DNA from 4 places in the Micromonospora sp. NPDC047527 genome. Region 4 is predicted to be linked to each of the others. Evidence: riboswitches for the same ligand, from Rfam matches in the RefSeq annotation. Region 4 holds a riboswitch; each other region holds the start of a gene.
What was found. A riboswitch is a leader RNA that binds a small molecule or an ion and turns the genes downstream of it on or off. The one in region 4 is predicted to bind cyclic di-AMP.
Positions count from the first base shown of each region.

Region 1 (3,655 bases), on a different contig from region 4:
GACCTCTTCGTGGTCCGCACCGCCGGGCACATCGTGGGCCCGGAGGTGCTGGGCAGCGTCGAGTACGCGGTGACCGTGCTCGGCACCCCCCTGGTGGTGGTGCTCGGCCACGACTCCTGCGGTGCCGTGCAGGCGGCCCGTGAGACGGCCGCCACCGGCACCTCACCCGGAGGGCATCTGCGCACGGTGGTCGACGCGGTGCTGCCCAGCCTGCGGCGAGCCACGGCCGAGGGAGTGGACGACATCGACGGCATCGTCGACATCCACATCGCACAGACCGTCGAGACGCTGCTCGGGCAGTCGCCGGTGCTGGCCGACGCGGTGGCGCAGGGGCGGTGCGCGGTGGTGGGAGTGTCGTACCGCCTCGCCGCAGGTGGAGTGCGTCCGGTGACCCCCGTACCGGCCGGTGCCGCGACGCTCGACGTGCCCGCCGCCCCGGACGGCCCGGCGGCGCCCGCCGCCGCCTGACGTAGCCCGAGACCCGCGACGAGGGCCGCCCCGCGCGATGCGGGGCGGCCCTCGTCGACTGCTGTAGGCGTGGTCAGAGCAGCGACATGTGGACGTGGTCGGTGTGGTTCGACGGCCCGCTGTACGAACTCCACCCGGTCGCCGGGAACCAGATCTGTCGGTTCCAGATCACGTAGTAGATGCCGAGTCGGTCGGCGTTACGGATGAGGAACGCGGCGACGTTGTTGCCGTACTTGCGGGTGTCCTCGTTGTGCCACGGGGCGAAGCCGCTCTTCTGCAGCGACCAGTCGCAGGCGCGGCCCTTCGGGTGCTCCCACGGCCCGCCGGGGCGGTAGCAGCCGACGAAGCGGTTGAAGCCGGCCAGCTTGACCTCCTTGTACGCGTGCAGCGTGCGGGGCGTGACGCAGCCGGAGGTGGTCGGGTCGTCCTCGCTGCACGACTGCGGCTTCCAGTCACCGTCGGCGGTGCGACCCGGGCCGATCTTCGCGACCCGCGAGGTGGCATCCACCAGGCCGCCGGTGAAGCCCTTCCCACCGACGAGGGAGAGCGCCTTGTCCGCCTCGCTCTTGCGCTTCGCCATCAGTGCGGTCTGCTTCTGCTGCTCGCGGACCTCCGTGTCGAGGGCCAGCTTGGCCTGCTCGGCGCGGGCCTTGACCGTGTTGACCTCGGCGAGCTTCTTCTCGTTGACCATGTTCATCTCGTCGAGCGTCGCGGCGCGCTGGACGAACGAGTCGGGAGCGTCGCTCTCCAGCAGCATCGCGATCGCGCCGATCCGGCCGGTCCGGTACGACTGGGCGGCGATCTGCCCGACCTGCGGGGCCAGCGCCTCCAGGTCGGCTTTGGCCCGGTCGACCTCTATCGCGAGCTCCAACTGCCGCTTCTTGGATTTGTCCAACTTGGACTTGGCGGCGGAGTAGTCGCGGTTGGCCTGCTCGATGACGTCGTTGAGCAGCTTTGGCTCGCTGTCCTCCTCGTGCCCGGACGGTGTGGGGGTCGCCGGGGCGGCGTGGGCTGGGAGGGGCCCGGCAAGCACGGTCAGTGCGGCGATCACGGCCACCACGGGTGTCAACCAGCGGCGTAGGGGTGCCGTCACAATGTTCCCTTCCGTCGACCGCCGACCGGGTTAGCTGACGGGTTCGGGGCGGAAGTGGCCCCTACCGCTGCTGCGGATTCACCCCACGTGCCTGGGTCCCCGGCTCGCCGGTTGGCGATTGGGCGGTGGCACCGCAGGCGCCGCTTCGCGCCTACATCGGTAACCGGCAGCGAGGTTACCCGAGAGTCGACCGGGTGAGCTACGCCTGGATGCCCACCAAAAGCGTCATTTCGCCATGGCGTTGAGTGACCAGTGACGTGGCCTCCAGGACGACTGCCCGATCCGGTCACGCTGAGGAGTGTCACCATGCCGTATCTGTGCTCCTGTTCGACTGCGGCCACGGATCGGTGGCGGTGGGTGGGGGTGGGGTCCGCGTCTGGTCCGGCCCGTCGGGTCGATCCGTTCGCGGTGAGCCGAGTGCCGCCAGTGCCTCTGCCCGGTCCGGTCGGGGGCGCGGGGCGGGAGCATCGGCGGACGGGGTGGCATCCGACCGCCCGGCCGCGGTCACCACCGCGGCCAGCCCGGTGGTCAGCGGCACGGCGGCGATCAGGCCGAGTGTGGCGACCGCGCTGCGAACGATCTCCTGCGCGAGGAACTCACTGGTGAGGATCTGCGCGATCGGCCGCGAGTCGGCGGTGAGCAGGAGCAACAGGGGGAGTGACGCGCCCGCGTACGCCAGGACGATGGTGTTGACCGTGGAGGCGATGTGGGCGCGGCCGACCCGGGTGGCCGCCCGGTATAGCTGCAACCGGGTCAGCCCCGGGTTGGCGTTCGCCAACTCGGTGACGGTGGCCGCCTGGGTGACCGTCACGTCGTCGAGCACGCCGAGCGACCCGATGATGATCCCGGCGAGCAGCAGACCGTGCAGGTCCACGTCGCCCTGGAACATCGACAGCGTCGTCGCCTCCTCACTGCCGAAGCCGGTGAGGTGGGTGGCGGCCGTGGCGATGGTGGCGAGTACGCCGGTGAGGATGAGGCTGCCCAGGGTGCCGAGCACCGCGACCGAGGTCTGCGCGGTGACCCCGTGCGTCAGGTAGAGCACCACGAACATGATCAGCGCGGCGCCGACCACCGCCACCAGCAGCGGTGACCCCCCGGCGGCGATGCCCGGCAGCACGAAGGTGAGCAGGATCGCGAAGCTGGCCGCCAGCCCCGCGAGCGCGGCGAGGCCCCGCCATCGGCCGAACGCGACGATCGCGGCGGCGAAGACCACCGCCAGCCACAGCAGCGGCGTTCCCCGCTGGTGCTCGGCGATGTTCCAACTGCTGGCGGCGGGATCGGTCGGATCGGTCAACTCGACCATGATGACCTCGTCGCCCACCGCCACCCGGGGCGCTCCGGGCCCGGCGGGGACCGGGGTCTGGACCTGCTGCCCAGCGCTCGGCCCGTCCTCCACCCGTACGTCCACCGTGCCGCACGGCCCGTCCCCGGCGGCCGATGTGCCCTCGGGGTTCGCCGCCGGCGGGCAGGGCTCGGTCACCACCCGGGTCACCGTGCCGTGGTATCGCGGCACGTCCGCTTCGCCACCGGCGCGCGGTGACCCGTCGCGCGGCCAGAGCACCACCGCGGCGAGGACGGTGGCCACGAAGAGCGGCACCACCGTCGCGACGAGGATCCGTCGCACCCCCGGCGGGGCGGGCGGAGCGGAACGGCTGTGGTCGGAACCCAATGCGAGAACTCCCAACGATCCGGTGCGGGGTACGTGTCAGCGGACCGGTCGGTTCACCGTTGACAGGGAAACGGCTGCGAGAGGCGCGATGGACCGCCGACTGACGATCGTTCGATCACGGACGGTAATCGCCCGGCACGGTTGACCGGCAGTGGCGCCACGACGTGGTGGCGCCGCAGCCTGGGTGTGCGGCGTCGTATGGAGAGTCATCCTGGGAAATGCTAACCAGGCCACAGCGGGCTTGCAGTTCGTGACGGGGTGTCGGATAGGCGAACCACTCGCGTGGCGGCCACCGGCGGGGCATGTTGGAGGAATGCCCGCTCCGTCAGCGCCCGACCCCGACCGCCAGCGGCACGCCACCCCCGCCGCGCCCACGCAGCACGCGGAGCACGACAAGCACGCGGGGCATGACAAGCACGTCGGGC
Region 1 is NZ_JBEYTK010000002.1:745,023-748,677, forward strand. Features, by position in the region: gene ABZ808_RS12335 (carbonic anhydrase) at 1-468, shown strand, start outside; gene ABZ808_RS12340 (hypothetical protein) at 542-1,561, opposite strand; cyclic di-AMP (ydaO/yuaA leader) riboswitch at 1,566-1,696, opposite strand; gene ABZ808_RS12345 (YibE/F family protein) at 1,863-3,230, opposite strand.
Region 1: linked by a shared signal. The riboswitch ahead of ABZ808_RS12340 (hypothetical protein) and the one ahead of ABZ808_RS06965 (transglycosylase family protein) in region 4 are both predicted to bind cyclic di-AMP.

Region 2 (3,655 bases), on a different contig from region 4:
CGACGATCCGCGCGGCGGGCACGGAACGCCGGGGGTGACGCATCCAATGAACGCCGGCTGGTTGGTGGCGTAGTCCGGGTCGATCCGGACCAGGCCGGTCGCCGGGGTGCCGGTGTCCAGGCGCGGCGCGTGCAGCAGGTCGAAGTAGTGCGTCCAGTCCCAGTACGGTCCCGGGTCCCAGTGCATCCCGCGCACGGTCGACGCGGTGGTGCCGGGCACGTTGTCGTGGCCGATGATGTGCTGGCGGTCCAGCGGGATGCCCAACCGCAGCGCGAGGTGTCGGACGAGCTTCGCGGATGTCCGGTACATCGCCTCCGTGTACCAGGTGCCCTGCGCGGCGAAGCCCTCGTGTTCGAGCCCGATCGACTTGGCGTTGACGTACCAGTTGCCGGCGTGCCAGGCGACGTCCTTGGTCCTGACGTGCTGGGCGATGTGCCCGTCCACCGAGCGCAGCGAGTAGTGCCAGCTCACGTACGTCGGGTCCTGGACGAGGTTCAGGGTGGTCGCCCAACTCGCCTCGGTGTCGTGGATGACGATGTATTCGATCTTCTGCCGGGCGGGCCGGTCGGAGAGGTCGTGGTTGCCGTAGTCCCCGTCGCCGAACGCCTCGTACGGCGCGGGAATCCATTCACACGAGATGGTGCGCGGGCACTCCAGACCATCCGGGCGGGCGAGCTTGCGCAGACCCAGCCGGTCCAGCCAGGAACGCTCCGGCCGTACCGTGCGGGCTGGCAGCGTGACCCGCTGACCGTCGTCGGTCACCCGGGACTCGCCCGCGCCGATGGTGGTGAAGACCTCGTCGGCGAAGGCCGCCGCGGCGTCGGCGCTGTCCGCGCCGGCGTAACGGGCCACCGCGCCGTACCAGGCGGACGGGTCGCTGCCGGCGCCGACCGGCGCGCCCAACTCCCGTTGGTACGCCGCCAGCAGCGCCGCCCCGCCGCGGATGTTCACGTTGGCGTCGGTGCGTAGCGAATCGGGGGCCGCGCCGGTCAGCGCGGCGGCGGCGTCCACGGTCTGCAGGGCCGCGCTGGGCGGCTCGGAGTCTGCGGTGTGGCGGGGTGCCAGCGTGGTACGCGAGTCGTCGCCGCGCGGGTCCTCGGTGCCGGCGTCGTGGTGGCCGCGTCCGGGCAGGGCGGTCACGTGCCGGGCGTCGGTCAGGTGCATCGGGCCGTAGCCGCCGCTGGTGCTCGGTGTGCCGGCGTTGCTGTCCCAGCGGGACTCCAGATAGGAGACGCCGAGCAGCACGGCGGTCGGTACGCCGTACTCGCTGGCTGCGGCGGCGTACTGCTGCTGGCGGTCGGCGGTGGGTGCGGCGGCGGCCGGACCGGCGGGCAACGGTAGTGCGGTCGCGGCGACCACGGCGGTGACCAGCAGTGCGTGCCGGCCGGACGACAGGGTTGGATGGCGCATCGAACCCCCTAGATTGCGTGGGTAAGGGTGAGGCCACCCTCCCGCCGGCCGGGAGTCGGCGTCAATACCTTTCCTCGTATGGACACACTCAGAAGGAAACTTTCGCCCACGGTCCGTGACCCCTCCGGATCGGTACGGAGTGTCACGGCCCCACGGGTTGCGGATTGGTAACGGCCGTCTCTACTCTGGTCATTTGTCGGCCCGGTGGCAGGTCTGCCCGTCCCGGGCAGTAACGGACCGACACCGCCGAGTCGCTTCCGAGCGAGCCGGGGACCCAGGTTCCTCGGGGTGAATCCGCAGTCACTGCGGTAGGGCGCCGACTTCCCGCCCGAACCCGTCAGCTAACCCGGTAGGCGGTCAGGAAGAAGGAGTACGGAACCCCGGTGGCACTTCATGCCCCGCGGCCGTCGTCCGGGCGGTCGGCGTCAGCCGACCCGACACCGACCGTGCCGCGTCCACGCTGGTCCCGCTTCACCACCGCCTTCGCCGCCCTGGTCGGCGCCGCCGTTGTCCTGACCGGCAGCGCCACGGCGGCCCACGCGGACCCGTCCGTCGCCGAGATCGAACGCCAGATCGACGCCGACTGGAACAAGCTCGAACCGATCATCGAACGGCACAACGCCACCCGCACCGACCTGGCCGCCAAGCGCAAGCAGGCCGACGCCCTGGCCGCCCGGATCGCTCCGCTGGAGCGCCAGGTCGACGCCGCGATGGACAAGGTCAGCGCCCTGGCCGTCCGCGCGTACATGGGCGAGAACGTCTCCACCGTCAACGCCATGCTCGGCAGCCGGTCACCCAGCGAGATGGTCGGCCAACTGGAGATGCTCGACCGGTTCGCCCACAACCAGCAGCAGGACGTACAGCAGGTGTCCGACCTGCGTGACGAGCTGGCCCGGCAGAAGGCGCCGCTGGACGAGATGGTGGCCCAGCTGACCCTGACCGAGGCGCAGTTGGCGGCGAAGAAGAAGCAGATCAACGGGGAGATCGACCGGCTACAGAAGCTGCGCCTCAAGGTGTACGGCAACGGCGGCGGCGGTCCGCTGCGTCCGGCGCCCTGCCCGGCCAGCTACCCCGGCGGCGGCGCGGGCACGGCGGTCAAGTTCGCCTGCGCCCAGATCGGCAAACCCTACGTGTGGGGCGCCGAGGGCCCGAACTCGTACGACTGCTCCGGGCTGATGCTGGCCGCGTGGGCCAAGGCCGGGGTGTCCCTGCCGCACAACGCCGCGCAGCAGAGCCGGGTGACCAAGGACGTCAGCCGCGCCGATCTGCGCCCCGGTGACCTGGTCTTCTACTACAGCGACATCCACCACGTCGGCATGTACGTCGGCAACGGCTGGGTGGTGCACGCGTCCCAGGCCGGTCAACCCGTCAAGATGAAGAAGGTCGACGACGGCCCGATCCACAGCTACGGCCGCCCAGGCTGAACCTCTGCTGGTCGAGGGCCCGTCGCGATCCGTCGCGGCGGGCCCTCGTCGTTGACCCGACCCTCAGCGGGTCGGCCAGGCCCGCCAGTTCTGCCAGGAGCGGCTCGGCGTCGGCCCCCGCTGACCCTGGTAACGCGAGCCGTAGACCACCGAGCCGTACGGGTGGTCGGCCGGCGAGGAGAGCCGGAAGATGCAGAGCTGCCCGATCTTCATGCCCGGCCAGAGGGTGATCGGCAGGTTCGCCACGTTGGACAGCTCCAGCGTCACGTGACCGGAGAAGCCCGGGTCGATGAAGCCGGCGGTGGAGTGGGTGAGCAGGCCGAGCCGGCCCAGGCTGGACTTGCCCTCCAGGCGGCCGGCCAGCTGGTCGCCGAGCGAGATCACCTCCAGCGTCGAGGCGAGCACGAACTCGCCCGGGTGCAGCACGAACGGCTCGCCGTCGGGCACCTCGACCACCGAGGTCAGGTCGTCCTGCTGCATGGCCGGGTCGATGTGCGTGTAGAGGTGGTTGTTGAAGACCCGGAACAGCCGGTCGAGTCGTACGTCGATGCTGGACGGTTGGACCAGAGTGGGCTCGAAAGGGTCCAGGCCCAGCGCGCCGGCCTTGATCTCGGTGACCAGGTCGCGGTCGGAGAGCAGCATCGGACCACCATAGCGAGGCACGCGGTGACCAGCGTGTCGAGGTCGCTCTTCGTACATTTGTTCGATAGAATGCCGGCATGGCTTCCTGGTCCGATTTCGCCGCCGACGAGCCCCGACTCGCCGACGGGATCCGCGTTCTCCTGCAGCAGTACGGGCCGGGCTTCGGCTACCTGGCCACG
Region 2 is NZ_JBEYTK010000002.1:299,016-302,670, forward strand. Features, by position in the region: gene ABZ808_RS10160 (N-acetylmuramoyl-L-alanine amidase) at 1-1,410, opposite strand, end outside; cyclic di-AMP (ydaO/yuaA leader) riboswitch at 1,645-1,780, shown strand; gene ABZ808_RS10165 (NlpC/P60 family protein) at 1,857-2,834, shown strand; gene dcd (dCTP deaminase) at 2,898-3,476, opposite strand; gene ABZ808_RS10175 (pyridoxamine 5'-phosphate oxidase family protein) at 3,554-3,655, shown strand, end outside.
Region 2: linked by a shared signal. The riboswitch ahead of ABZ808_RS10165 (NlpC/P60 family protein) and the one ahead of ABZ808_RS06965 (transglycosylase family protein) in region 4 are both predicted to bind cyclic di-AMP.

Region 3 (3,655 bases), on a different contig from region 4:
CGGTGCTGTACACGCCGACCTGGACCGGGCACCACGCCGACGCCGACTACTGCTCGTTGCCGGTGGCCGAGGAGCTGCTGCGGCGGCTGCTGGAGCGCGGCGCGACGGTGATCCTGCGGGCCCACCCCTACACCGCGCAGAACCCGACCTCGGCCCGTCAGCTGGGCCGGCTCACCGAACTGCTGGTCGCCGACCGGGGCCGCACCGGGCGGCAGCACGTGGTCGGCGCGGCAGCCCGGGAGCTGAGCCTGACCGAGTGCGTCAACCGCTCCGACGCCCTGATCTCCGACGTGTCAGGGGTGATCTCGGATTACCTCTACTCCGGCAAGCCGTACGCGGTCACCGACATGGGCGACGAGGGCGACCGGTTCACCGAGAACTTCCCGCTGGCCGGGTCGGGCTACGTGCTGCGGCGGGACATGTCGAACGCGGTCGAGGTGCTGACCTCGCTGCTCGACACCGACCCGCTGGCCGAGGCGCGCTGGGCCACCCGCCGACGCTACCTGGGCGACTTCCCCGCCGACGCGTACGCCGAGGCGTTCCTGACCGCCGCCCGCCGGGAGCTGGCGCCGACGCACCAGGCGACCGAACGGCCGGCGCAGCTCACTCCCCTGACCTGACCCACCGCTCAGCGATACGCGTCCAGCAGCGCCAGCACGGCCGCCGGGTCCTCCACGTGCGCGTTGTGCCCGAGCCCGGGCAGCGTGGCGACCGGCACGCCGTACTCCTTGAGCTGCGCGTCGGTGACCATCGGGTCGTGCTCGCCGCGCGCCAGCACCACCGGCACGTCGGTCGCCGCCAGCAGCGCGGCGAGATCGGGCTCGCCGACGGCGAACGCGCTCGTGTCCATCGCGAGGCGCCACCGACCGTCGACCTGGCGCAGGCCGGCGTCCACCATCGGATCGTCCGGTGGGACCAGGCCGGCCAGGCCGGCGACCCGCAGGTAGCGGCGGGCCGCCTCGGCGCGGCTGGCGAACCAGCTGACCGGGCGGGCGGCGAGGTCGACGGCGCGGGTCAGCTCGTCCGGTGACCAGACGGCCTTGATGCCCAACCCGACCACGGCGTCCACCGGCGTCCCGGCCGCGCGGGCGGCCAGCGCCAGGCCGACCACCCCACCCAGCGAGTGCCCGAGCACCACGATGCGGTCACCGGGCGCCAGAGCCTGGGCGACCCGCTGGGCGAAACCGCTGAAGGAGTACGACGGCAGCGGGGCCGACCAGCCGTGGCCGGCGAGGTCGGGTGCCAGCCACCGCCCGGGCCAGTGCTGCTCCAACAGTGGCGCCCAGGGCAGCCAGACGTCACCTGTCGCCCCCATGCCGTGCAGCAGAAGCAGGACCGGCCTACGGTCGGCGTGACCACCCGATTCATCCACCACGGCCGCAGTCTCCCACGGTTCGCAGCCCGCGACGAGAGCCGTCGCCCCGGCATCGACGAAGACGCCGCGGGCGCCGGCCCCTCGTGGGGGTCGGCGCCCGCGGCGTCTTCGGACTCCACCTGGGTCAGGCGGAGTAGCCCCGGGTGGCGATCCAGTTGGCCAGGTCGATCGTGGTCATCCAGTACTCGGCGTTTGCCGCGTCGGCCGAGTCGGCGATCCGCACGGTACGGCCGTCGTCCTTGTAGCCCACCACCGCGACGTAGTGCCCGCCGCCGTAGGAGTGCCAGCCGCCGTTGGTGTCGACGGCGTCCCCGGCCACGTTGGCCACCACGCCGCGACCGTCGGTGATCGCGGTGACGACATCAGCCTGGAGGCGGTCCATCTGGGCCGGGCTGGGCGAGCCGGCGAACATCCGGGTCTGGTACGGAGAGCCCTTGACCTCGGCGTTGAGCACCCGGGTGGTGTCCAGGGCCGAGTTGGTGCCCATCTCGGTGGTGCCCAGCTCGGCGCCCAGCTGATTCTGGGTGCGGTTGATGCCGGCGGCGCTGAGGGCGTTGCGGGTGGCCGCAGGGCCGCAGTTGTAGTACGTGTTCTGCACCTGGTAGTCGTAGTCGAGCACCTTGGTGGCGGGTGGCTTCGGTGCCGCCTTCTTGGCGGTCACGTCCGGGTCGCTGCTGGCCTTGGCGGCGGGCGACGCGGCGCTGGCGGACGGGGCGGCAGTGCTCGGGGCGGTGCTGGCCGAGGGGGACGGGACGCGGGCCTCGCTGCGGGAGGCGGCGGTGTCGCTGCGCATCTCGGCGACCGTTGTCGCGGTGTGCTGGCTGGCCGGGGCGTCATCGCCGCCGGCAACCAGGGTGCCGGTGGTGGTCGCGATGGCGAGGGCCGCGACGGAGGCGGCGGCGATCTGGTACGGACGTTCGGTGGCGAGACGACGCAGCTGACGCTGCAGGGTGTGCTTCACGGTTCCTCCACGGTTCGGGGGGAGAGCGGCACACCGGGGCAGCCCGATATTCGGGCAGGCGCCAGCGCGCGGACCGTGGTCCGCGGATGGTGAACCGCTCAGGGGAACGCCCGGCGCGGCCGGGCGGGAAAGGCGGTGACCCGGGGGGTCAGCTCACCGTCACGAGACGGACAAGCGCGGGTACCGCTACGCCGTGAAGGCGGAGGAATGGCCGAGGGGTGCAGGGGTGCTGCATGAGGATGGAACTCCTTCCGACACCGCCTACCGGGTTAGCTGACGGATTCGGGCGGGAAGATCGCCCTACCGCGGGCCGTGGCTCGCGGATTCACCCCGGACTTACTGGTGGGTCCCCGGTTCGTTGATCACGATTGAGCGGGTCAGCGCGGCGTCGCCACTTGCGATCGATTACCGCACCGGACGGGACGACACTACTGGCCGGCCTGAACCCTGCCAAGCCTGGTTCAGCTGCGTAAACCTCAGGCGGCGCGACAATTTCTGGGCGTATTGCCACTGACGTGACTCGATAGGACGAGCGGTTACGGCGGCACCTCAGGTCGACAAGCGGACAGGTCGTCGACAATGCCGACACATCCGCGCGAACAATCCGGCCGAACGCGTCAGCCGCCCGGTTTCCGGAAGGTGTGACCGGGCTCACCGAATATTCGGGGCGTTCAGCCCACCCGGGCCGGACGCCAGCGCGCCGCAGCAGCCGGAAGGGCCGCCACCCGCACGGTTCGGCGGGGCATCGCCCGGGTCGGCCGCAGCCGAGCCGCCGCCGCGTACGCCTCGTCGGCCAGGGCACGCGCCGAGGACGCGGCCAACTCGGCGTCGCGCCACGCCAACCGTTCCCGCGCGGCGGCGACCTCGTAGTCGGCCCGCCTCGCGTTGCGGATCGCCCGGTGGAGCAGCGCCTCCTGCTCCACCGGGTGCCGGCGCGGATCCCAACCGTGCCGGTGGCCGAACACGTCGCTGAGCTGCCGCATGGCCAGGTCTCCCCGCCAGTGCGCCGCCATCGCCGCCTGGTGCAGGTAGCGCTCCCGGGCCGCGTACTCGGTGGGCGTGCGGGGCGTACGCGGGGTGGGCAGCGCCCCGGCGCCCGCGAACCGACGGGCGGCGGCGTCCGCCTCGTCGTACCTGATCCAGGCCTGCTCCACCTGCTCCTGAGCGGTCAGCCAGTCGGCGCGCCGACGGCGGGCGGTCTGCGCCGCGCCGGCCGCGGCGACGGCCACCTCCTCGGCGTACCGGCGCAGGTCGGCGGCCTCGGCGGCGGCCAACTCCCGGGCGGTGGGCGCCGGGTCGACCGCCGGGGTGTCCCGCTC
Region 3 is NZ_JBEYTK010000003.1:452,076-455,730, reverse strand. Features, by position in the region: gene ABZ808_RS15100 (CDP-glycerol glycerophosphotransferase family protein) at 1-620, shown strand, start outside; gene ABZ808_RS15095 (alpha/beta hydrolase) at 629-1,375, opposite strand; gene ABZ808_RS15090 (C39 family peptidase) at 1,500-2,336, opposite strand; cyclic di-AMP (ydaO/yuaA leader) riboswitch at 2,580-2,721, opposite strand; gene ABZ808_RS15085 (hypothetical protein) at 3,008-3,655, opposite strand, start outside.
Region 3: linked by a shared signal. The riboswitch ahead of ABZ808_RS15090 (C39 family peptidase) and the one ahead of ABZ808_RS06965 (transglycosylase family protein) in region 4 are both predicted to bind cyclic di-AMP.

Region 4 (3,655 bases):
GCTCGCGCCTCGCAGGACCTGATCGGCCAGTTCGGTGTCGGCTTCTACGCCGCGTTCATGGTCGCCGACCGGGTCACCCTGCTGACCCGCAAGGCCGGCGAGACCGGCGGCACCCGCTGGGAGTCCACCGGCGAGGGGACGTACTCGATCGAGGCGGTCGACGAGGCGCCGCAGGGCACCACGGTGACGCTGCATCTCAAGCCGGCCGACACCGAGGACAACCTGCACGACTACACCGCCGAGTGGACCATCCGGGAGATCGTCAAGCGATACTCCGACTTCATCGCCTGGCCGATCCGGATGACCGTCGAGCGCCCCGGCGCCGACGGCGCGGACGCCACCAGCGAGGTGCAGACCCTCAACTCGATGAAGGCGCTCTGGGCGCGGCCCCGCGACGAGGTCGACGCCGCCGAGTACAACGAGTTCTACAAGCACGTCAGCCACGACTGGGCCGACCCGCTCGAGGTCGTGCACATGAAGGGCGAGGGCACCTTCGAGTACGAGGCGCTGCTGTTCCTGCCCAGCCACGCCCCCCTGGACCTGTTCTCCCCGCAGGGCCGTCGAGGCGTCCAGCTCTACGTCAAGCGCGTGTTCATCATGGACGACTGCGAGGCGCTCGTCCCGACCTACCTGCGCTTCGTCAAGGGTGTGGTCGACGCGCACGACCTGTCGCTGAACATCTCCCGGGAGATCCTCCAGCAGGACCGGCAGATCCAGATCGTCCGCCGCCGCCTGGTGAAGAAGGTCCTCGCCGCGGTCAAGGACCTCAAGGCCAACCACGCCGAGCGCTACCGGACCTTCTGGACCGAGTTCGGCGCGGTGGTCAAGGAAGGCCTGATCGACGACACCGACAACCGCGACACCCTGCTGGACATCCTGTCGGTGGCCTCCACCCACGACCCGGCGGAGCCCACCGACCTGGCCGGTTACGTGTCCCGGATGAAGGACGGCCAGAGCGACATCTGGTACGCCACCGGCGACTCCCGGGCCACCATCGAGAACTCCCCGCACCTGGAGGCGTTCCGGGCCAAGGGCCACGAGGTGCTGCTGCTCACCGATCAGGTCGACGAGGTGTGGGTCGAGCGGGTCGGCGCGTACGACGGCCGGCCGTTGCGGTCGATCGCCAAGGGTGAGGTCGACCTGGACACCGACGAGGAGAAGCAGCAGGCCGAGGCCGAGCGCGAGCAGCAGCGGCAGGAGTTCGCGGCGCTGGTGGACTGGCTGGGCACCACCCTGGCCGACAGCGTCCGGGAGGTCCGCCTGTCGTCGCGGCTCACCACCTCACCGGCCTGTGTGGTGGGTGACGCGCACGACCTCACGCCGACCCTGGAGAAGATGTACCGGGCGATGGGGCACGAGATCCCATCGACGAAGCGCATCCTGGAGATCAATCCCGGTCATCCTCTGGTCGCCGCGCTCCGCAAGGCCCACGAGCAGGGCGATTCCGCCGAAACCCTCACCGAAACCGCCGAGCTGCTGTACGGCCTGGCGGTGCTCGCCGAGGGCGGTGACCTGGCCGACCCGGCCCGCTTCACCCGGACGCTCGCCGATCGGCTGGCCCGTACCTTGTAGACCGTTTTCTCCGGCCGGCGGCCGCCCGAACAGTCGGGCGCCGCCGGCCGCTTCAGTCGACCTGATCGGAAACGGTCCATCGTGGTCACTTCACAGGTCGGCGGGGTTCGCAACCGCTGAGCGCGCCGCTCAGCGTGGCCCGGTGAAGAACTTCACAGCGGTTGGGCGATCGTCATCGACCGTGCCTAACGTCGGTCGGGTTCGCCACAGCGGACGCCACGGCCGGCAACGCCAAATCCTGCCCCCGGTCGTCGGAACCCAGTCACCCGGGCAGGAGCGGGGGACCCAACGTTCCTCGGTGCATCGTCACCTCGGGGTGAAGCCGCCACCGCGCGGCCGGGCTCCTCGGCCCGAACCCGACAGCTCACCTCGCCGGCGTGGAGGAAGCTCACCATGACGTCTGTCTACACCCCCCGTCATCGACGGGTCACCACCCGCCGCCTCGCCGTCGGCACCCTGGCCGTCGGCGCGGTCACCGGCGCCGTCGCGCTCTTCGGGCCGGCGGCCCCGGCGCAGGCCGCGGTCAACTGGGACGCGATCGCCAAGTGCGAGTCCGGTGGCAACTGGAAGATCAACACCGGTAACGGCTACTACGGCGGTCTGCAGTTCGCGCAGAGCACCTGGGCCGGTTACGGCGGCAAGAAGTACGCCGCCCGCGCCGACCTGGCCAGCCGCGGCGAGCAGATCGCCATCGCCGAGAAGGTGCTCAAGGGGCAGGGCATCGGCGCGTGGCCGACCTGCGGCAAGAAGGGCGGCTCGTCGAGCGGCTCCGCCACGAAGTCGACGAAGTCCACCTCGAAGTCGTCGAAATCCACGTCGAAGTCCGACAAGACCACCAAGCCCACCCAGCGGTCGTCGCGCGGCGAGCAGCCGGCGACCCGCAACCACGAGCGCACCACCCCGGCGGCCAGTGGCGACACGTACGTGGTGAAGCCGGGCGACACGCTGTCCGAGATCGCGCAGAGCCACCGGCAGGCCGGCGGCTGGCAGGCCCTGTACGAGCGCAACCGGCAGCTGGTCGGTGCCGACCCGGGTCTGATCTTCCCGGGTCAGCGGCTCAGCCTCTGACGGTTGACACACGAACGCTCGGCCGGGTCACCGGCCGAGCGTTCGTGTGTGTCGTGCTGTCAGCCCGGATGCCCGTGCGGGCCGCCGTCACGCCGCCGAGACGGACGCCTTCGGCCCTCGCTGCGACGCCGCCGGGCCGGCGTTCCAGCCCCAGCGGGGGGCGGGCACGGCGGCCTCCCCGGGACGGTCCGCGCCGCCGTCGATGGGAGCCTCGGCCGAGTCGTGGTTGCTACGGGACAGGCGCAGCGACTGCTCGGCGCCGTTGCGGGCCGCGCACGGCCAGGACTGCCCGGCGCACTGGAGGTTGCGGCAGAGACCCTCGTCGTCCGGCTCGTGGGCGCTGAGCACATCCACCGCCAACTGCCAGAGCAGAGGGTCGGTCACGTCGTGCGGGCGTTCGGTGCGACGGCTCGGTCGGTTGCTGGTGTCGTCGGACATCGTGTGGGTCCCCCCTTGTCAGGCTGTACCCCCCAAGGGTCACCTGTCAGCCGCTGGCTAAACCGCCGACCTGCTGTGATGTGTCTCCGATCGCAGCTTGAGCAGGTGGAAAAGCACGCGGACCGGTCAATCTGGCAGCCGCGGCATCTCGACGCCCGGGTCCCGGCCGAGCAGCACCGCGCGGGTGAGCGCCGTCGACCCGAACCGGTCACGGACCGCGTCGACCGCGGCGTCCAGGTCGGCTCCCGGGGTGGCGTCGAACGGCAGCTCCGGTTGAACCGGGTTGTCGTCGAGGTTGCCCACCGACACGCCGATCAGCGTGACGCCCCGCCGGCCGACCTCCGGCAGCGCCGTCCGGAGCAGCGCCCGCGCGGCGGCCAGCAGGGGTGTGGTGTCCGCGGTCGCCTTGCCCAGGGTGTGCGAGCGGGTGGCCCGGGTGTAGTCACCGAAGCGCAGCCGCAGCATCACCGTGCGCCCGGATCGACCGGCCGCCCGCATCCGCCGGGTTACCCGGTCCACCAGGCCCGCCAGGATGGCGTCCAACTCCGCGGGCGCGTGCGGGGTACGACTCAACGCG
Region 4 is NZ_JBEYTK010000001.1:1,558,116-1,561,770, reverse strand. Features, by position in the region: gene htpG (molecular chaperone HtpG) at 1-1,572, shown strand, start outside; cyclic di-AMP (ydaO/yuaA leader) riboswitch at 1,792-1,964, shown strand; gene ABZ808_RS06965 (transglycosylase family protein) at 1,966-2,640, shown strand; gene ABZ808_RS06960 (hypothetical protein) at 2,728-3,078, opposite strand; gene dinB (DNA polymerase IV) at 3,205-3,655, opposite strand, start outside.